One region of the Mesorhizobium sp. A623 genome, then DNA from elsewhere that is predicted to be linked to it. Evidence: predicted binding sites of a transcription regulator. Region 1 holds the regulator's gene; each other region holds the start of a gene.

Region 1 (4,845 bases):
CGGTCATGAAATCCTCGTACTCGCCGGTCGGCCTGCCGTCCTTGAATTTCAGGCGAACCACCTTGTAGCCCGTGCGCGCACCCCGGTTCCACGAACCATGCAGCGCAACGAAGGCGTCGCCCTTGTAGCCGGCGGGGAAATTTGCACCCTCATAGAAGGCGATGTTCAGCGGTGCCGAATGCGCCTGCATCAACACGTCGGGCACCGTGGTCTTGCCGGCAAGATCGGGGCGCTCGCCGGCATGGCGCGGGTCCTCGTGCTCGCCGATGTAAGTCCACGGCCAGCCATAGAACGCGCCCTGCCGGACGGTCGTGGCGTATTCGAACGGAACGTTGTCGCCCAGCCCGTCGCGCTCGTTGACAACGCACCACAACGCGCCCGTGGCCGGCTGTACCGTCATGCCGGAGCAATTGCGCAAACCCGTTGCAACGACCCGCTCGTTGTTGCCGTCCGGGTCGAAGGCGCGAACTTCGGCCCTGCCCTGCTCCGAACCCCAGGCGGCTCCCAGCGGCGCGGAGGCCGTCCATGCCTCGAGCCCGCCGGCGGGCGCGCTGCCGATGTCTTCGGCCACGTTCGAGCCGGAACCGACGGACAAATAAAGCGTCTTGCCGTCCGCCGAGAAGGCGATGTCGCGCGTCCAGTGATGGTTCGAGGGAATGCCGGCGACGACGGTTTCCGGCTTGTCCGACGCTTCGAGATCGCCGGACTTGTAGGGGAAGCGGACGACGCTGTTGGAATTGGCGACATAGACCCATTGCGGATTATCTGCCGGATAGAAGGCTATGCCGTAGGGCTGGCGCAGGCCTTTGGCGAAGACCGCTTCGCTGGGCTTTTCACCGGGGTCGCCCAGGCGATAGACCAGCACGCGGTTGGCCCTGGAATCCGCGACGAAGAGATCGCCATTCGGAGCAACGCGCACGACGCGCGGGCTGCGCAGGCCGGATGCGATCAACTCGGCCGAAAAACCCGGCGGCAAGTATGGCCGGGCGTCTTTCGGCATCGCCACCTTGTCAGCGCCGTTCGATACCGATTCCGTAACGAACGGCTTTTGCAGATCGTCCGGCCGGATCAGGCGGCGAACGCCCGGCCCGTCCTGCCGCCAGTCGCCGAACGCGGCTTTGCCTTTCAGGACAGTGTCGTCTGCCTGCTGGGCGAAGGCCGCTCCAGCGGCAAGAAAAAGCGCAGCCATGGCGCTCACGGCGGCGAGGCGGTGCATCGCTGTCTCCATGAAGTGGACCCGGAAAGCAAACTGGCCGAAGCCCTGCCAGTTCCGTCGCGCACGTTGATGTGAACGACCTGCCGCAAGAAAGGGTCTGAGGAAGCGCCGGCGGGATCAGGTTCCCGCTTCGTAAAAATCGTCGTCCAATCGCTTTTCCAACTGCACGAGATCGGCCGGCAGCGGCATGCCCATGGCGCGCATCTCCGACAATTTTTCCCGGAGCTGTTCCTGAATTTCGTGCTGGTCCTGCGGCTGGTTGATCATCTCTTCCATCAAGAGGGCAATCTGGGCCTTGAACTGTTCGAGCGCCATTTTTGTCTCCCTGCCGAGCCGGATACGGTCAGCGCAGCATGCGGGAAATAAGCTGCGCCGTATAGTCGACCATCGGAACGATGCGCGCATAATTCAGCCGCGTCGGCCCGATGACGCCAAGCGCGCCGACGACGCGGGCGTCCTTGTCGCGATAGGGCGCGACCACCAGCGACGAGCCGGACAGCGAAAACAGCTTGTTTTCCGAACCGATGAAGATGCGCACGCCAGAACCCTGTTCGGCAAGGTCGAGCAGTTGCATCAGCCCTTCCTGCGTTTCCATGTCCTCGAACAGGTGGCGCAGAAGCTCGATGTCGGCCTGCGCGGTGACGTTTTCCAGCAGATTGGCGCGGCCGCGCACGATAAGCCGCGCCGGCAGGCCGCCTTCGGTGCCGGCCCATACCGCCAGTCCCTTTTCCACCAGGCCTTGCGACAGCGAATCGAGGGCGAGCCTGGTCTCCTCCTTGAGGCGCGCGATCTCCACCCTGGCCTCAGCCAGCGTGCGACCGCGAATATGGGCGTTGAGGAAATTCGAGGCCTCGTGCAACTGCGAAACCGTTATGCCGGCCGGCAGATCGACGACGCGGTTTTCGACATCGCCGTTTTGCGAGACGAGCACGGTCAGCGCCTTGGTCGGCTCAAGCTGGATGAATTCGATGTGCTTCAGCGCCACTTCGTTCTTGGCGGTCAGCACAAGGCCGGCACCCCGCGACATGCCCGACAGCATCTGGCTGGCGTCCGTCAGCATGTGTTCAAGCGTCATGCCCGAGCCGGACGCCTTCACCTGCGCTTCGATGGAACGGCGCTCCTCGTCCGACAGGTCGCCCAGTTCCATGAAAGCGTCGACGAAGAAGCGAAGCCCGGTCTGCGTCGGCAGGCGTCCGGCCGAGATATGCGGCGCGTAGATCAGGCCGAGATGCTCCAGATCGCTCATCACGTTGCGCACGGTGGCCGGCGACAGCGATGAGGGCAAGATGCGCGACAGCGAGCGCGAGCCGACCGGCTCGCCGTCTTTGAGATAGGATTCGACGATGCGCCGGAAAATATCGCGCGAGCGCATGTCGAGCGACTGCAACGCCGGCGACTGCATGTTCGGATCGGTGATCGGCTTGGTCATCGGAGCAAAACCCTCTGTCATGAGGATATAGAGGTGGATGCCGGGGACGCAAGCCGGGGTGCGTTGAGGGCCTTTTCCTTTGCGCCTTGCTTCTCATGCGGCTACAAGCCGGCCAGGATTTCCAAACTCACAAGAAAGATGCCCGAATGCGCCCTTCCAAACGCCAGTTCGACGAAATGCGTGCCATCTCCTTCGAACGCGGCATCTCCAAACATGCGGAAGGCTCCTGCCTGGTCAAGTTCGGCGACACGCATGTCCTGTGCACGGCCAGCCTCGAGGAAAAAGTGCCGGGCTGGATGCGCAATTCCGGCAAGGGTTGGGTGACGGCGGAATATGGCATGCTGCCGCGCTCGACCGGCGACCGCATGCGCCGCGAGGCGTCCTCCGGCAAGCAGGGCGGCCGCACGCTGGAGATCCAGCGGCTGATCGGGCGGAGCTTGCGCGCCGTGATCGATTTGCAGGCGCTGGGCGAACGGCAGATCACCGTCGATTGCGACGTCATCCAGGCTGACGGCGGCACCCGCACCGCCGCCATCACCGGCGGCTGGGTAGCGCTTTACGATTGCCTGCGCTGGATGGAAGCGCGCCAGATGACAAGCGTGCAGCGTGTGCTGAAGGACCATGTCGCGGCGATTTCCTGCGGCATCCATGACGGCCAGCCGGTCATCGATCTTGACTATCCGGAAGACTCGACCGCCGGCACCGACGCCAATTTCGTCATGACCGGCAAGGGCGGCATCGTCGAAATCCAGGGCACAGCCGAGGGCGAGCCGTTCTCCGAGGAACAATTTTCCGCGCTGATGGGACTGGCCAAGAAGGGCATCGCCCGGCTGGTGGATTTGCAGAAAATGGCGGTGGGTTGAGGGGCAGCGTCACGCCATGACCCCCTCCGCCATCCTCGAATCCGCGCTGTACGTCACCGATCTCGATGCGGCGGAAGCGTTTTATGCCGAGGTGCTGGGGCTGGAAAAGATCGCGATCGTCGCCAACCGCCACGTCTTTTTCAAATGCGGATCGGGCGTGTTGCTGCTGTTCAATGCGCAAGCGACGCGCCAGCCGCCCTCGCCCGACGCGAAGGTGCCGGTGCCGCCGCATGGTACGACCGGACAGGGCCATCTGTGCTTTGCCGCCACGGCTGAGGAAATCGAAAGCTGGAAGACGCGGCTGACCGCACAAAGCATCGCTATCGAGGCCGATTTCGAGTGGTCAGGCGGTGGCCGCTCAATCTATTTTCGCGATCCTTCCGGCAATTCGCTGGAATTCACTGAGCCAAGAATCTGGAACCTGTGATGCATTCTCTCAATGGGAAAAAAATTGTCGTCGCCAGCCATAATGAAGGCAAGCTGCGCGAATTCGCCGATTTGATGGGGCCGTTCGGCTTCGAGGCGAAATCGGCCAAGGAATTCGGCCTGCCCGAGCCGGACGAAACCGGCATCACCTTCGAGGAAAACGCCTATATCAAGGCGTTCGCGGCGGCCAGCGCCACCGGCCTGCCGGCGATGTCCGACGATTCCGGCCTGTGCGTGGATGCGTTGGACGGCGCGCCCGGCGTCTATACGGCCAATTGGGCGGAAACGCCCGAGGGCACGCGCGATTTCGACATGGCCATGCAGCGCACCGAAGTGGCGATGCAGGAAGTCGGCGCGAAGGAGCCGGCGGCACGCACCGGCCGTTTCGTGGCGGTCATCTGCCTGGCGTTTCCCGATGGCGAGGCCGAATATTACCGCGGCGAGGTGGAAGGCCAGCTTGTATGGCCACCGCGCGGCGAACTCGGCTTCGGCTACGACCCGGTGTTCTTGCCTGACGGCTACGCCAAGACGTTCGGGGAAATGTCGGCGCAGGAAAAGCACGGCTGGAAGCCAGGACAACCGGATGCGCTGTCGCACCGGGCACGGGCCTTCCAGAAGTTTGCGCAGGCAAGGCTGGCAAGGCTCGGCTCGGAATGATGATGAAACTCGACCGGACGCCCGGTTTCGGCATCTATATCCACTGGCCGTTCTGCGCGGCCAAGTGCCCTTATTGCGACTTCAACAGCCATGTCCGCCACCAGCCGGTGGATCAGGAGCGGTTTGCCCGCGCCTTTGAGACAGAGCTCGCCACCATGCGCGCCCGCACCGGGCCGCGCGAGGTAACCTCGATTTTTCTTGGCGGCGGCACGCCTTCGCTGATGAAGCCGGAAACGGTCGGTGCGGTGCTGGAG
Region 2 (4,845 bases), on a different contig from region 1:
TGGATCTCGGCCTTCTTGCCAGCGCCGTCGATGATGGTGGTGTTCTCCTTGGAGATCGACACCTTCTTGGCGCGGCCGAGCATGGCCAGCGTAACGTTTTCGAGCTTGATGCCGAGGTCTTCGGAGATGACCTGGCCACCGGTGAGGATGGCGATGTCTTCCAGCATTGCCTTGCGGCGATCACCGAAGCCCGGCGCCTTGACGGCGGCGATCTTCAGGCCGCCACGCAGCTTGTTGACGACAAGCGTAGCCAGAGCCTCGCCTTCGACGTCTTCCGAGATGATGAGCAGCGGCTTCGAGGACTGAACGACAGCCTCGAGGATCGGCAGCATCGCCTGCAGGTTGGACAGCTTCTTCTCGTGGAGAAGAATGTAGACGTCCTCGAGATCGGCGATCATCTTGTCGGGATTGGTGACGAAGTAGGGCGACAGGTAGCCGCGGTCGAACTGCATGCCTTCGACGACTTCGAGTTCGGTCTCGGCGGTCTTGGCTTCTTCAACCGTGATAACGCCTTCATTGCCGACCTTCTGCATCGCTTCCGCGATCATCTTGCCAACCGACTCGTCGCCATTGGCCGAAATGGTGCCAACCTGAGCGACTTCTTCGGAAGTCTTGATCTTCTTGGCCGACTTGACCAGCTGGGCGACGACGTCGGCAACAGCCAGGTCGATGCCGCGCTTCAGGTCCATCGGGTTGATGCCGGCCGCAACATACTTGTGGCCTTCCTGAACGATGGCCTGAGCCAGGACGGTGGCGGTCGTGGTGCCGTCGCCGGCCTTGTCGTTGGTCTTCGAAGCGACTTCGCGGACCAGCTGTGCGCCCATGTTCTCGAACTTGTCTTCAAGTTCGATTTCCTTGGCGACGGTGACGCCGTCCTTGGTGATGCGCGGTGCGCCGAACGACTTGTCGATGACGACGTTACGGCCCTTGGGACCGAGCGTCACCTTCACCGCGTCGGCGAGGATGTTGACGCCGCGCAGCATGCGCTCGCGGGCGTCACGGGAGAATTTTACGTCTTTGGCAGCCATTATTGTGCTCCTGGGCTTTGCGCCCGAAATTCAGTTGATGGTGCGGGTGGAAACGGCGTGATTAGCCGATGATGCCCATGATGTCGGATTCCTTCATGATCAGAAGGTCTTCGCCATTGAGCTTGACTTCGGTGCCCGACCACTTGCCGAACAGGATGCGGTCGCCGGCCTTGACGTCGAGCGCAATGATCTTGCCGCTATCGTCGCGGGCGCCGGAGCCGACGGCGACGATCTCGCCTTCCTGCGGCTTTTCCTTGGCCGTGTCGGGGATGATGATTCCGCCAGCCGTCTTTGCTTCGGATTCGACCCGGCGAACGACCACGCGGTCATGAAGCGGGCGGAACTTCGATTTTGCCATTTGTGTTTCCTCGGTCATGGTGAGAAATAATCTCGGTCCGGCTGTGCCGGTACTCGGTTAGCACTCATAAGAGGCGAGTGCTAACGTAGCCGTGAGATAGTGCCGACGCTGGCGAGAGTCAAGAATGTTCCGGCTTGCGGCGTCCGATGATCGACGATCACGCATAAATTACCATGAGCCATGCCGGCCGTGCCGCAACGCGCCATTTTTTTCATGAATTGTGCGCTGCAGTATCTTGAATGGTAAGCACGCTTATTATATATGGCGCTCATGGTTACGGACGGCACGGAAAGACTGGGATTTCTGATCCACGACGCGGCGCGGTTGTTGCGCCGGCGCTTTGAGGCAAAGGCCAGCGGCCTTGGCCTTTCGGCGGCACAGTGGCGGCTTCTGGTCTGGGCCGTGAAGGAAGAAGGCATTGCGCAGGCCCGGCTCGCCGAAATTCTCGAAATCGAGCCGATCAGCGTTTCGCGCCTTATCGACAGAATGGAGGAGGGCGGCTGGATTGAACGTCGTGTGGATGCGGCCGACAGACGCGTGCGCATGATATTCCCGACCGAAAAGGCGCGCGAAGCTTTTGCCGGCGTCAAGGGAATGGCCGGAGAGGTTTATGAACGTGCGCTTGCCGGCCTGTCTCCACAAGACCGCCGTAGCCTCGTCAACGGGATATTGAAACTCATCGAAAACTTGTCGGACGACGAAACGCCGTCTTGCAAATCCGCCAACACGACTAAATCTGCAGAGAGCGCAGCAAAATGAACGCCCGAGTAAAAGTGAACGACGACGTGACAAAGCTGGAAATGGAAAGCCCGGCTCAACCCTCCGTACCGGCCACGCCGGCTGCGGTAGCGCTTCCGCACAATCCGGAACCGGCGCCGAAACGCAAGGCGCGCCGGCCGGGGCGTTTTGTGCTGATGCTGGCGGTACCGGCGGCCCTTGTCGCGGTTGGCGGCTATTTCTGGGTAACCGGCGGGCGCTATGAGGAGACAGAAAATGCCAATCTCAGGCAAGCCCGTGTTTCGATAGCCTCCGATACGGCGGGCCGGATCGTCAACGTGAACATCGCCGAAAACCAGCATGTCAAGAAAGGCGACGTGCTGTTCGCCATCGACCCGGAGCCTTACCGGATCGCGCTCGCTCAGGCCGACGCCGCGGTTGCCGTTGCGCGGCTGAATGTGGAACAACTGCGCGCAGCCTACAGCCAGGCCATGGCGCAGGAACGCTCGGCGGTCAGCGAAGTCGATTATGCCCAGTCCCAGTACGACCGGGCGGCCGATCTGGCGAAGAAAGGCATCAACGCCAAGTCCTCGCTCGATGAAGCGCGCAACGATCTTGCCAAGGCCAAGCAGGAGGTAGCCGTGACCCGGCAGGGCATCGAGAGCGCCAAGGCGGCGCTGGGCGGCAATCCGGACATCGAAACGGACAAGCACCCGACCGTCATGTCGGCGCTGGCCGTGCGTGACAAGGCTGCCTACGACCTGGCGCAAAGCACCGTTCGCGCCCCGGCCGACGGCGTCATCGCTCAGGCCTCGTCGTTCAAGATAGGCCAGTTTGTCGGCTCCGGCGCTGCCCTGTTTTCGCTGGTGGAGACGGGCGATACCTGGATCGACGCCAATTTCAAGGAAACCCAGCTTACGCACATGAAGGCCGGCCAGAAGGCCGAAGTCGTACTCGACACCTATCCGGGCAGGACCTTCGAGGCGACCGTGCTGGCGATAGGTGCAGGCACCGGCGCTGAATTCTCGCTACTGCCCGCCCAGAACGCCACCGGAAACTGGGTCAAGGTCACGCAGCGCATTCCGGTTCGGCTGGAGTTGACCGACCCGAGCGCGAAGATCGCGTTGCGGACCGGCATGAGCGCCGAAGTCACGGTCGACACGGGTGTCTCGCGCGGATTTCCCAAGCTGTTCGGCCATGCGACGGCAGGCGAAACGGACTAGATCAGTTCGCTGGTCAAGCGGGCCAGAGGAAGATGAAATTTCAGATTGTCCCGACAGGGTTTACGGTAAGGTCAAGGCTTTCGTCTTTGGTTCCGGCTGCGGAATCAAGGCCGCTAAAGCGGATCTTGACGAAAATCGTCGAGACTCCGGTTTCCGGGCGGCAACAGCCCTGATGAAACGAGACGCTCGATCGATGTGACCCCCGCATCGATTTCGTGTCCCAACGCGTTGAACGCCTCGCTTTAGGCAGGGTTTGCCGCTCGGAAACCAGCATCGCACTTATACGACTTTATTCCGTCGCGGAAGTTCCGTCCCATGAGCACGCCCGAAACCCATCGCGAAGTGCCGCATCGTGGCCTGATCACCATCTCGATCATGCTGGCCACGGTCATGCAGGTGCTCGACACCACAATCGCCAATGTCGCGCTGCCATCCATGGTCGGCGATCTCGGCGCCTCGGCCGATACGATCAACTGGGTGCTGACATCCTATATCGTCGCCGCCGCCATCATGACGCCCGTAACCGGCTGGCTGGCCGACCGCTTCGGGCGCAAGGAACTGTTCCTGGGTTCGGTCGTGGGGTTCGTCATCTTCTCGATGCTGTGCGGCATCGCTACCAGCCTCGAGGAAATGGTGCTGTTTCGCCTGATGCAGGGTGTGTTCGGCGCGGCGATCGTTCCCCTGTCCCAGACCTTCCTGCTCGACATCAACCCCAAGGAGCGCCACGGCCAGGCCATGGCCATCTGGGGCGCCGGCATCATGGTCGGGCCGATCATCGGCCCCACGCTCGGCGGCTGGCTGACCGAAAGCTTCAACTGGCGCTGGGTTTTCTTCATCAACCTGCCCATCGGCATCATCGCCTTCCTCGGCATGGCCGCCTATCTGCCCAGCATCGCTAAACGCGCCCGCGGCTTCGACTTTTTCGGCTTCGCGATGCTGTCGCTCGGCGTCGGCGCGCTCCAGTTGATGCTGGACCGCGGCGCCGATGCCGACTGGTTCTCGTCACCGGAAATATGGATTGAACTCGGCCTGGCCATCACGGGGTTTTGGGTATTCATCGTCCATCTTTTGACGAGCGAGAACCCGTTCATCGATCCGAAGATATTCCTCGACCGCAATTTCGCGACCGGCCTCGTCTTCATCTTCATCATCGGCGTCATCCTGCTGGCCAGCCTGGCGCTGCTGCCGCCGATGCTGTCGACCATCTTTGGCTATCCGACCATCACCGTCGGTATCGTAATGGCGCCGCGCGGCGTCGGTACGATGATTTCCATGCTGGTCGTCGGACGGATCATGCACAGAGTCGACGCCAGGCTGCTGGTGGTCGTGGGCCTGCTGCTGACGTCGCAGTCGCTCTACACGATGTCGGGTTTTACGCCGCAGATGGACGACTGGCTCATCATTTCGTCGGGCGTCGTCCAGGGGCTGGGGCTTGGCCTGGTGTTCGTGCCGCTGTCGACGGTTGCCTTCGCAACGCTCGACGCACGTTTTCGCACCGACGCCACCGCGCTGTTTTCGC
Region 3 (4,845 bases), on a different contig from region 1:
CGACCGCTTTCGGGCCGATTCCGATCTCTTTGCGAAAGCGTTCCGCAAGGTGCTTGCGGCTCCAGTCCAGCCTTTTGGCGATGTCGCCGACGCGCACCGGGCCTTGGCCCCAGAGGATATGCTCGTAGGCCCAGGTGATGGCCGGGCTGACAGGCGCGGCGCGCTGGAGCCTTTCGCGCACGAACGCTTCAGTCAGGTGAAGCCGCCTGTCCCAATCGGGCTCATCGCCGAGCTTCTCGCGCAACACTGCGATTTCCCGGTCGGCAAGGTCATCGAGCGGGACCATCCACCCGGAGATCTCGTGCATCGGCAACCCGAAGAAGCGGTAGGCGCCAAGCGGTGTGAAGTCGATTTGCACGCATTCTGCGCCGCCGGTTGAATTGATCAGCACATGGCCGGGATAGAGACCAGAGGTGAAGCTCGCATAGGTATCCTCGCGCGTCGGCGCGCGTCCAAACGCAATTTCGAAGGGCTCGCCCCAACTGATGACGAGCGGCACCACCAGTGCGGCCATCTCGACGGAATGATGAAGCGCGCGGCCGCTCTCGCGATAGCCGGTAATCCGGTCCACCAGGCCAGTTAATTCGGGATGACAGAAATGGCGGCGCAGGAAGGGCGGGCTGCACTTCCTAGCCTCGATCTTGATGCTCCCCCACTGTTCTGAAGCCATGGGCCACGTCCGGGTTTCTTGCGGCAATAGTAGGCCAAGCATCTCTATCTGCACAGGCTGCAGTGTTCAGTTTGCCAAGTTGGCGGACCTCGGCATGCTCGGCGACGATGAGGCATTGGACCAAGTAGCACCCAGGAAGGCTCCGTATCGTGGTATCTGCTCGATGAGAACGGGATGCGCGAGGCGGGTGTCTCAGGCAGAGTATTCGTTTACTGAACGAACGTAATCATTTGTAAGGCTCCTTGCTTTGACCGATGGCGGGGCACAAGGCAAACGCTTCAGTGGCTCTCGTCCAGTACCCCGCCATTGGTTGGGCCGGGTTGATTCGGACGCTACTCAGTACCCCATTCCACCCATGCCGCCGTTGGCAGTCGATATGCCGGAATCTTTCGCCGGAATGTCGGCGATCATCGCTTCTGCGGTGATCAGGAGTGCGGCGATAGAGCCGGCAGCCTGCAAGGCCGCTCGCACGACCTTTGCCGGATCGACAATGCCGGCCTTGATCATGTCGACATAGGTTTCCGTCTGCGCATCGAAGCCCTGAGCGCGGTCCTTGCTCTCCATGAGCTTTCCCACAACGATCGAACCTTCGACGCCGGCATTTTCCACAATTTGCCGGATCGGCGCTTCGAGGGCCTTCAACACGATCGAGATTCCGGCCGTGATGTCGGCAGTCGAGCCGGTCATCCCGGCAAGCGCCGATCGGGCACGCAGCAGCGCCACGCCACCGCCCGGCACGATGCCTTCCTCAACCGCTGCCCGCGTGGCGTTCAGCGCGTCGTCGATGCGGTCCTTCTTTTCCTTGACCTCGGTTTCCGTCGCGCCGCCAACCCGGATGACGGCAACGCCGCCCGCGAGTTTCGCTAGCCGCTCCTGCAATTTCTCCTTATCGTAGTCCGAGGTCGTTTCCTCGATCTGCGCCTTGATGGTCTGGATGCGGGCCGCGATGACGGTTTTCTCGCCCGCGCCGTCGATGATCGTGGTCGTATCCTTCTCGATCAGCACGCGCTTTGCCCGTCCGAGCATGTCAATGGTGACGTTCTCCAACTTGATGCCGAGATCTTCCGAGATCATCTGGCCTGCCGTCAGAACGGCTATGTCTTCCAGCATCGCCTTGCGACGGTCGCCGAACCCAGGGGCCTTGACCGCCGCGACCTTCAGTCCGCCACGGATCTTGTTGACGACCAGTGTCGCCAAAGCCTCGCCTTCGACATCCTCGGAGATGATCAGCAGCGGCTTGCCGCTCTGAACGATCGCCTCGAGGATCGGCAGCAGCGCCTGGAGATTGCCGAGCTTCTTTTCGTGGATCAGCAGGTAGGGGTCCTCCAACTCAACGCGCATCTTCTCGGGATTGGTGACGAAGTATGGCGAGAGATAGCCGCGGTCGAACTGCATGCCTTCGACGACATCCAGTTCGGTATCGGCGGTCTTGGCTTCTTCGACGGTAATGACGCCCTCATTGCCGACCTTTTTCATCGCCTTGGCGATCATCTCGCCGACCGTCGCGTCGCCATTGGCGGCGATGGTGCCGACCTGGGCAATCTCCTCGGAAGACTTGACCTTTGTCGACCGCGCCTGGATTTCCTTGACGACGGCGGCGACGCTGAGGTCAATGCCGCGCTTGAGGTCCATCGGGTTCATGCCGGCCGAGACGAGCTTCACGCCTTCGCGCAGGATGGAAGCGGCAAGCACGGTCGCTGTGGTGGTGCCGTCGCCGGCGAGGTCGTTGGTCTTCGACGCCACCTCGCGCACCATCTGCGCACCCATGTTTTCGAACTTGTCGGAAAGCTCGATTTCCTTGGCGACGGTAACTCCGTCCTTGGTAATGCGCGGCGCGCCATAGGCCCTGTCGATGACGACGTTACGGCCCTTGGGGCCGAGTGTCGCCTTCACGGCATTGTTGAGGATTTCGACACCGCGCAGCATGCGGTCGCGGGCATCATTGGAGAACTTGATTTCCTTGGCAGACATGGTCGTTATCCAGTTCTGTTTGAATTTCTGTCGCGGAATTGGCCGATCAGGCGGCTTTCTTGGCCGCCCCGGCCTTTTCCACGATGCCCAAGATGTCCGCCTCCTTCATGATCAGAAGGTCTTCGCCATCGATCTTGACCTCGGTGCCGGACCATTTGCCAAACAGGATGAGATCCCCGGCTTTCACGTCGAGCGGGATCAGTTTGCCGCCTTCGTCCCGCGAGCCGGGGCCGACCGCGATCACTTCGCCTTCCTGAGGCTTTTCCTTGGCGTTGTCGGGAATGATGATCCCGCCTTTGGATTTGACATCGCCTTCCGCGCGTCGAATGACGACGCGGTCGTGGAGGGGCCGGAATTTCATTGGAGGTTCTTTCTGTGGCCGGTGCATAGGGCGACCACCCCAACCGTATACGCTCTTTGGCACTCGAATGATAGGAGTGCCAAGGTCGATTCCGGGGAATTTCGAAACTATCAAAAATGATAATTCGTTCCCTTCAGAGAATTATACGTATTGAAGGCGTAATTCCTCGAATTAAGATATGAATTACAATATTCTACGCGCCGATCGTAACAAGATATGACCGCGTCTTGGCGGGCTTTTTGCATCGAAATATTTTATTATCCTCGAATCGGCGACCTGGATTGGCACACTTATGGCGGAAATATTTGACCCACAGCCTCCGGGACTGTCGCCCGAGCGGGTGAAGGCACTTGCCTTGGAGACAGGTACGACTGAAGATCAGATCAGGGCGATCATCGAGCTTATCGGCCCGGATCGGGCATCGATCATTCGTGAGGCTCGGAACCTCAAGCGACCGCTCTAACGGATCGGAGCACGAGCTATCGCTTGACGATGTTCCGGTGATTCAGATCGAACGTATCGCCAGCCTTGATTTGTGTCGCGAGATCATCCTGCAGCACTCCCCACTCACCTAAATAGCCACCGCACGTGCTACAAAAAATAGGCGTTTCGTTAGTGGCATCATCCGGATGCTCATCGATTGTCGGATGGTCGCTCCCTTTCTTTTTGGAGCTCTATTCGTCTTTCCCGGCCTCTCGCAAGCTAGCCAATTCCTCCGGCGACAACGTCGTTTCAAGCACGGTGTCAACTTGGTCGAGATACCAGGCCCATGCTGGCTGGCCATCGAAGACAGTATCTTCGGAATAGCCGGCCTTCCGACATAACGCGCGGGCAGCGCGTTCACGCTCAGCGTCTGTTATCGGCATAGATCAACCCACCCGTGTTGATCTAACCGCAACATCGCCGGCCCTATGCAGGAATGGCAGGGGCTCAGCCGGTTCGCGGCGGGATCAAGGCGCGCATCCGCATAAGTTCCTTTGATGAAGCCTGGAGTTGCGCCAAATCGGCATTGGGCCTGTGCCTCAAGCGAGATCGAGTTCCACCCAAAGGCCTCCCTCACCGCGGGTGGGATCGCGAGCAGCGTTGCGCACGGCCAGAATTGATCCGGAAGGCCAAACGAACCCGGGTTTCCCGTCCTTTCTTCCGATCCACTCGTCATCGGCGCGGACGACACGACCTTGCGTCTTGCCCGCAAGTGCCGTCAGGATGGCATGATAAGGTATTTCACCCCAACGAACCTTCAGTGCGTCTTTCTGGTTGGTGGGGATGAACGCTGAAAGATCGGCACTCTCCATTAGGTCAAGGCCGCGCTTTGGCTCTCTCCTCTTCGCGCAAAGCAGCCTTGTCGCGTGGTGGACCGAACACGTAGATGCGTAGGTTCGGCAGTCCGGGGATCGAAAACGGCAGTGTGTCGGGCCCGAAATAGGCTGGTGGTTGTTTGGCCGAAAGCTTGGCGGCAGCATCGCGCGCCGCGCGTACGTTCTCGCCCTTGGCTCCGAACTGAAAGCCAAGGACTGCTTGCAGCCCATAACGAATATTGGAGACATGTAGGTGCTCAACCCGTGCGTGGCGTCGAGCCTGCGGCTTACGCCCTGCAGCGCTGACAAGGCTTGAGTCTTGAATCTGTCGAGCGCGACGGCGTCGGGATCGGTCGGGTTTTCGGTCCATGCCATCCACACTTCGCCGATCGAGAAATCCCCAAACAGTTCGGCGGCCGTCAGGAAACCAGAGACGTGATCCCAGTGCTCGTGGGGGCGGTGCGACCGGAGCGCGGCCACGCTACCGGCGCGCGAAGACGCCATTGTCGATGTCCTCGCTGAAGTACTCGATCTGAAGTTCGCCA

The links. Region 1 encodes HrcA, which represses chaperone genes, less so after heat shock. Its sites were predicted from a motif close to GTTAGCACTCNCNNNNNGNGAGTGCTAAC; they were not measured.
Region 2: groES (co-chaperone GroES) is a predicted target of HrcA. The motif match lies at 1,443-1,471, and genes of this name have one in related genera.
Region 3: ACX3P1_RS27130 (co-chaperone GroES) is a predicted target of HrcA. The motif match lies at 3,058-3,086, and genes of this name have one in related genera.

Annotation. Positions count from the first base shown of each region.
Region 1 is NZ_JBTMXB010000015.1:28,292-33,136, forward strand. It holds gene ACX3P1_RS16525 (PQQ-dependent sugar dehydrogenase) at 1-1,216, opposite strand, end outside; gene ACX3P1_RS16530 (hypothetical protein) at 1,334-1,531, opposite strand; gene hrcA (heat-inducible transcriptional repressor HrcA) at 1,560-2,645, opposite strand; gene rph (ribonuclease PH) at 2,792-3,508, shown strand; gene ACX3P1_RS16545 (VOC family protein) at 3,525-3,935, shown strand; gene rdgB (RdgB/HAM1 family non-canonical purine NTP pyrophosphatase) at 3,935-4,591, shown strand; gene hemW (radical SAM family heme chaperone HemW) at 4,588-4,845, shown strand, end outside.
Region 2 is NZ_JBTMXB010000003.1:109,644-114,488, reverse strand. It holds gene groL (chaperonin GroEL) at 1-1,028, opposite strand, end outside; gene groES (co-chaperone GroES) at 1,090-1,386, opposite strand; gene ACX3P1_RS04470 (MarR family winged helix-turn-helix transcriptional regulator) at 1,657-2,145, shown strand; gene ACX3P1_RS04465 (HlyD family secretion protein) at 2,142-3,326, shown strand; gene ACX3P1_RS04460 (DHA2 family efflux MFS transporter permease subunit) at 3,642-4,845, shown strand, end outside.
Region 3 is NZ_JBTMXB010000067.1:4,490-9,334, reverse strand. It holds gene ACX3P1_RS27140 (helix-turn-helix domain-containing protein) at 1-670, opposite strand, end outside; gene groL (chaperonin GroEL) at 1,007-2,641, opposite strand; gene ACX3P1_RS27130 (co-chaperone GroES) at 2,688-3,002, opposite strand; gene ACX3P1_RS27125 (hypothetical protein) at 4,025-4,804, opposite strand; gene ACX3P1_RS27120 (serine hydrolase) at 4,782-4,845, opposite strand, start outside.